2 regions of the Xanthomonas hyacinthi genome follow, and region 1 is predicted to be linked to the other one. Evidence: riboswitches for the same ligand, from Rfam matches in the RefSeq annotation. Region 1 holds a riboswitch; the other holds the start of a gene.

The links. A riboswitch is a leader RNA that binds a small molecule or an ion and turns the genes downstream of it on or off. The one in region 1 is predicted to bind cobalamin.
Region 2: linked by a shared signal. The riboswitch ahead of btuB (TonB-dependent vitamin B12 receptor) and the one ahead of FZ025_RS09550 (ribonucleoside-diphosphate reductase subunit alpha) in region 1 are both predicted to bind cobalamin.

The regions. Positions count from the first base shown of each region.
Region 1 is NZ_CP043476.1:2,112,300-2,115,699, forward strand. Features, by position in the region: gene FZ025_RS09550 (ribonucleoside-diphosphate reductase subunit alpha) at 1-1,543, opposite strand, end outside; cobalamin riboswitch at 1,596-1,818, opposite strand; gene FZ025_RS09555 (SIR2 family NAD-dependent protein deacylase) at 2,023-2,793, opposite strand; gene FZ025_RS09560 (hypothetical protein) at 2,864-3,226, shown strand.
Region 2 is NZ_CP043476.1:1,253,534-1,256,933, forward strand. Features, by position in the region: gene bioD (dethiobiotin synthase) at 1-15, opposite strand, end outside; gene FZ025_RS05740 (GAF domain-containing protein) at 120-602, shown strand; gene FZ025_RS05745 (TfoX/Sxy family protein) at 610-1,053, shown strand; cobalamin riboswitch at 1,080-1,297, shown strand; gene btuB (TonB-dependent vitamin B12 receptor) at 1,408-3,279, shown strand; gene FZ025_RS22675 (hypothetical protein) at 3,386-3,400, opposite strand, start outside.

The DNA of each region.
Region 1 (3,400 bases):
GGTTGCCGGTCTCCAGCTGGCTGACCATGATCCGCTTGAGCATGTCGATGGCCTTGACCACCTTGCGGCCGATGCGCTCGTCGGCGACCACTTCCTCGTACCTGGCGCGGAACGTGCCTTCGCCGCGCTTTTCGTCGAAGAAGTCCTGCAGGTACCAGCCCTTGACCTCCTTCACCTCGTGCGGGTCGAACAGGTACCACTCGCCGCGGCGCTCCACCGCTTCCATGAAGATGTCCGGCACGCACACCGCGGTGAACACGTCGTGCGCGCGCAGGCGCTGGTCGCCGTTGTTCAGGCGCAGGTCCAGGAACGCCTCGATGTCGCGGTGCCAGATGTCCAGGTACACGGCGATGGCGCCCTTGCGCTGGCCGAGCTGGTCCACCGACACCGCGGTGTTGTTGAGCTGCTTGATCCACGGCACCACGCCGCCGCTGGAGTTCTTGACCCCGCGGATCGCCGAGCCGGACGAACGCACGTAGCCCAGGTAGGCGCCGACGCCGCCGCCGTGCTTGGACACGCGCGCCACGTCGGTGTTGGAGTCGTAGATGCCCTGCAGGCTGTCGTCGACGGTGTCGATGAAGCAGCTCGACAGCTGCCCGCCGATCTTGCCGGCGTTGGCCAGGGTCGGCGTGGCCACGGTCATGTACAGGTTGGACAGCGCCCAGTAGGCCTCGCCGACCAGTTGCATGCGGCGCTCGCGCCCGCCTTTGCCGGACTTGCCCTCGTCCTGCATCAGGTACAGCGCGATGGTCAGCCAGCGTTCCTGCGGCAGTTCGTAGACCTTGCGCGAGTTGTCGGTGGCCAGGTAGCGCGTGGCCAGCAGGTACAGGCCGTTGTAGGCGAACAGCTTGTCGCGCTCCGGGTCGATCATCCTGCCGGCTTCGGCCAGCTCGTCCTTGGAGTAGTTCTTGAGGATGTCGATCGAATACACGCCGCGGTCGGCCAGGCTTTCCTGCAGGCCGACGTAGGAGCCGTACTTCTCGCCGGCATCGTAGAAGCGGTTCTTGCTGGCGCGCTTGTACAGGCGGTGCAGGTACAGGCGCGCGGCGAAGTACTCCCACTCCGGCGTGGCGATGTCCACGCGCGACTCGGCCTCGCGGATCAGGTAGTCGACCATCTCGTCGGCCGACAGGCTTTCCTTCTTCTCGACGAAGGCGAACGCCTTGCGCTCGTAGTCGGCCACGTCCAGCTGCGGGAACTCGGCATGGATCCGGTCCAGGGTGCGCTGCAGGCGCGAGCGGTCGAAGGCCATGCGGCGGTTGCCGCCGTCCTTGACGATCCAGGTCACGGCGCGCTGGTCGTTGCTCGGCTCGCTGGCGGCCACATCGGGCTGCGCGGCGGCGGCGGCAGGCGTGGGTTCGACGTCGGCGGTGTCGAGGGGGGCTGCGGCCGGCAGGCTGTGGGTCTGGCTCATGAAGGTCTCCAAGCGTGGTGCACCCGGCTGCCCGACCCGCGCAGGCAGCGGTCCGACCGGATCAGCGGGGTGCAGGCGCGGTGTCGCAGCGACCGCGACGGCGCAGGCGCAAGGCCTACGGGCGGTCACCGCTTCACCGACCATCTCCCCCCGGAGATGCAACGGTCGGCGCCGCGCTGTGTGCATCGCGCGGCTGTCGGCAGGTCTTCGGGCTGATGGGCGACGGCCGATGGCCGGTGTCCTAGCCCGTCGCTTCCCAAGGCAGGGCGCCTCAGTGCGGGTGACGGGTTCGTTCCCAATTACCGCTGCGGGGCAGCGCCGGCCTGAGCGCTCGCGCGCCGCACCGGCTTCCCTTTTGATCCCGCAGCCTGGTGGCCGCTGGAACCGACCACCACAAGATAGTGGGGTACCCGGGCGCCGTCAACGCTAAATGTAGTCATGAAACCGAAAACCCAAGCGGGGCAACCGTTTGCCGCGCCAGCGCCGCAAGCCCCTGCGGCGGGCGCCGGAGCGGGCCTTGCGCGGGCCGTATCGCATACGCCGCAGGGGCGGCGGCGCGGGCGCTGGCGGTGTGCCGCGAGTGCCGCGGCGAGGCGCTGGCGCGGGCGTCAGCCCGCCGGCCAGCGCTGCAGCAATAGCGGCAGGGCCACCGCGGCGCTGTCGCGCCAGTGCAGGTCGGCGCGCGAAGACAGGCCGCTGGGTTCGGGATTGATGTCGACCACGTAGGCGCCGCGCTCCTTGGCGCGCAGCGGCAGCCCGGCGGTCGGATGCACCAGGCCGGAACTGCCGATCACCAACACCAGGTCGGCCGCATCGGCGGCGCTCTCGGCGCGCGCCCAGTCGGCCGCCGGCAGCGCCTCGCCGAACCAGACCACGCCCGGGCGCACCGCGCCGCCGCAGGCCGCGCACCGCGGCGGCGCCAGGCGCTGGGTCGGCGCCTGCACGTCGATCGGCGGCAGCAAGCCATGCCAGGCCTGGCCGCAATCGCCACAGCGCAACGCCGACAGCCGCCCGTGCACGTGCGCGGCGACCTCGCTGCCGGCGCGCTGGTGCAGGTCGTCCACGTTCTGGGTCGCCAGGGTGGTGCTCTTCAGCCCGGCCAGGCGCACCAGCGCGTGGTGCCCGGCATGCGGCTGCGCCTGCGCGACGATCGCCATGCGCCAGCGGTACCAGCCCCAGACCAGCGCCGGGTCCGCGCGCCATGCCTGCTCGGTGGCCAACTGCTGCGGATCGAAGCGTGCCCACAGGCTGTCGTCCTGGCCGCGGAAGGTCGGCACGCCGCTTTCGGCGGACATGCCCGCGCCGGTGAGCACCAGCAGGCGGCGCGCGCCCTGGATGAAGGCGGCGACGGTATCGGCGTTGTAGGCGGAACTGAGCATGGCGCACACAAAGGTGATGGTCTTCGCACTATCACATTGACCCAGTTCCACCTCAATCTGCAGCACAGCAATGCCGCCGCTGCTGTGGGTGCGACAAAAGGTTCGGGACGAAGGCGATGCGATCGCTGTCGCCATGACATGCGGCCCGCCACCGTCGGCGCTGTCGTCAGCGTCATCGCGTGAGGCATTGCTGTTGCTGTTGCTGTTGCTGTTGCTGCTGCTGTTGCTCTGGCTGTTGCTCTGGCTGTTGCCTTTGACCTACCGGTTCCCTTCCGAAGCGGCGGCCATGGTGGGGAAAAACCCGAAGGGCGGCGCACAAGGATGTGCGCCGTTCGCGGCAGGGGCAGGGCTCGCCGGAAAAAGGCGAAGCACTGCTTCGCCCCGGCGGGCGGGCTGGCGCCGTGAGGCGAATGCCCCGGACTTGGCCGCGTAGCGGACAAGCCCCTTCCGCGAATCCCCGGTATGGACGCGGACCCGGAGCGCGCAGCGCGGAGGGCGCGAGGCGGGGCGCGCTTTCTTTGGGTTGCTTTTCTTTGCGCGAGCAAAGAAAAGTGACTCGCCGCAAGGCGAAAGCTTTTGCCTTTGCCGTTGTCTTGGCACTGGAATG
Region 2 (3,400 bases), 860 kb from region 1:
AGCGGGGAAGCGCATCGTGGCAGGATCCTCGAGGTCGGCGCATGCGGCGCGGGCGCGCAGGATAGCCGGGGCCGGGCGCCGGCGCACAGGCCGCCATCGGCCGCTGCTAGACTCGCGCGATGTTCGCTTCCTCTACGCTCACCGGCAGCAGGCCGGAACAGTACGCCCAGCTGCTCGCCCAGGCCCGCGCCCTGGTCAGCGGCGAACCCGACCGCATCGCCAATGCCGCCAACCTGGCGGCGCTGGTGTACCACGCGCTGCCGCGGTTGAACTGGGTCGGCTTCTACCTGTACGACGGCAAGGAGCTGGTGGTCGGGCCGTTCCAGGGCCTGCCCGCGTGCGTGCGCATCCCGCTGCACAAGGGCGTATGCGGCGCCGCCGCCAGCACTGGCCAGACCCAGCGCATCGACGACGTGGAGGCCTTTCCCGGGCATATCGCCTGCGATGCGGCCTCGCGCTCGGAGCTGGTGGTGCCGCTGCTGCGCGACGGCGAGCTGATCGGCGTGTTCGATCTGGACAGCCCGGACCTGGCGCGCTTCGACGCCGACGACCAGCACGGCCTGGAGGCGATCGCCCTGGTCTTCGTCGACGCGCTGCGATGAGCCGGCGATGAGCACCGAGAGACTGCGCAACATCGGTCCCAAGAGCGCGGCCTGGCTGCGTCAGGTCGGCCTGCGCACGCAGGAGGATCTGGCTGCGGCCGGTGCGGTGGCCGCGTTCCTGAAGGTCAAGCGCGCCGGCTTCAAGCCCAGCCTCAACCTGCTGTATTCGCTGGAAGGGGCGCTGACCGGCTGCCACTGGCAGGAACTGCCCGAGGCGCGGCGCACGCAACTGCTCGGCGAACTGGAAGCCGCAACGGCGCAGCTGCCGGCGCAGCGCGGCCTGCCGGTGGCCGGACCGGTGGCCACCACCCATTTCGACCGCGACGGCGACCGCAGCGACACGCCCTATGCCGAGGACGCGCACGACGCCTCCGGCGGCCATGCGCACGACGCCGAGCACGACCACGAACGCGACGCCGACGGCCACGCCAGCGAGCGCGACGACGACTGATCCGCGCGCAACAGCGGCGATCGCGTACAATCGCGCCGCTTCAAGGTGACCTGCCGGCTCCGGCCTGCAGGTTGAAACGGGAAGCCGGTGCGTCTTGCGACAAGGCCGGCGCTGCCCCCGCAACGGTAAGCGATCCGCGCTGACGACTTGCGCCACTGTGCCTTGGGCATGGGAAGGCGTCGCAGCCGGGAGTGCCGACTCCCAGATCGCCAGCCCGGAGACCGGCCTTGCAGTCCACTGGTTGCGATGCGGAGGGCGTCGCGGCGTGCCGCGCCGCGTCCGACGCCGTCCGCCTGCACCTTCCGTTCGCGACTCCACCGCCGTCACAGCGCGCCCGCGCGCCGGAGTTGCCCCATGTCGTCCCGCCTGCTTTCGGTCGCGATCGCGTCCGCCCTGTCCCTGCCCTCGCTGGCGCTCGCCGCCGATGCCGCCACCGACCTGGACCAGGTCCTGGTCACCGCCACCCGCACCCAGATCTCGGTGGAGGACAGCGTGGTCCCGGCGCAGGTGATCGACCGCGCCGAGATCGAGCGCAGCCAGGCGACGTCGCTGGCGCAGCTGCTGCAGGGCCGCGCCGGCATCGGCGTGTCCAACCAGGGCGGGCTGGGCAAGCTGACCACGCTGAGCCTGCGCGGCAGCGAATCGGACCACGTGCTGGTGCTGGTGGACGGCGTGCGCATCGGCTCGGCCAGCGCCGGCCTGGCCGCGTTCCAGGACCTGCCGCTGAGCCAGATCGAGCGCATCGAGATCGTGCGCGGCCCGCGCTCGAGCCTGTACGGCTCCGATGCGATCGGCGGCGTGATCCAGATCTTCACCCGCCGCGGCGGCCAGGGCCTGCAGCAGAACCTGAGCCTGGGCGCCGGCAGCCACGGCCTGCGCGAGGCCAGCGCCGGCTTCAGCAACCGCGGCGAACGCGGCTGGCTGTCGGTGCAGGGCGGCTACCAGAAGACCGACGGCATCAACGCCTGCAACGGCTCGGCCAGCCTGTTCGCCGGCTGCTATGTCGACCAGCCGGACCGCGACGGCTACCGCAACACCTCGCTCAGCGCGCGCGGCGGCTATGCGCTGAGCGACAGCCTGCGCATCGAAGGCCAGGCGCTGAACATCGACAGCCGCAACGAGTACGACGGCGATGCGCTGTTCGCCGGCAACGAGGCCGACAACACCCAGCAGGTGTTCGGCGGCAAGCTCGACTGGACCCCGTCCGCGCGCGTGCACCTGGCCGCGCAGCTCGGCCGCAACACCGACCAGGCCGACAGCTACTACCACGCGCCCGGCAGCAGCACCCGCAGCTTCGTCAGCACCTTCGACAGCCGCCGCGACAGCGCCTCGCTGCAGGGCGACTTCGGCCTGGCAGAAGGCCAGCTACTCAGCGCCGGCGCCGACTGGCAGCGCGAGGAAGTCACCGGCAGCACCGCCTACGACGTCGACCAGCGCGACAACACCGGCGTGTTCGCCGAGTACCAGGGCCGCTTCGGCGCGCAGCAGGTGCAGGCCAGCGTGCGCAGCGACGACAACGAGCAGTTCGGCCAGCACACCACCGGCAGCCTGGGCTGGGGCCTGGCGCTGGACGGCGGCTTCAAGCTCACCGCCAGCCTCGGCACCGGCTTCAAGGCGCCGACCTTCAACGACCTGTACTACCCGTTCGCCGGCAATCCGCAACTGAAGCCGGAGAAGTCCAAGAGCGGCAACCTGGGCGTGGCGCAGTACGCCGACAGCTGGAACTGGACGTTCAACGTCTACGAGACCCGGGTCGACGACCTGATCTCCTACGATGCCGCCAGCTTCCTGCCGGTCAACGTGGACGAAGCGCGGATCCGCGGCGCCGAGCTGACCGGCTACGCGACGCTGGCCGGCTGGGAACTGTCGGCGCAACTCAGCCACACCGATCCGCGCAACCGCAGCGACGGCGCCAACCGCGACAACTGGCTGGCGCGACGCGCGCAGGACACCGCGCGGCTGGACGTGGACCGCGGCTTCGGCCCGGTCAAGCTCGGCGTCACCGCCTTCGGCAGCGGCCACCGCTACGACGACGCGGCCAACAGCCTGCGCCTGGCCGGCTACGGCACCGTGGACCTGCGCGTGGAATACGCGTTCACGGCGGACTGGACGCTGCAGGCCAAGGCCAGCAACGTGTTCGATCGCGACTACCAGACCATCAGCTGGTACAACCAGCCGGGCCGCGAGTACGCGCTGACCCTGCGCTACGCGCCGGCGGCGCGCTGAGCCCCCGCAGCGGGCTGCGCCATGCGGCGCGGCCCGCTGCACATGCATTCATCGCAGGCATCCGCGCGCAAGTGCGGCATGTCGCGCGCGCCCTCGGGTTCGACGATCAGGTGCCATCGGC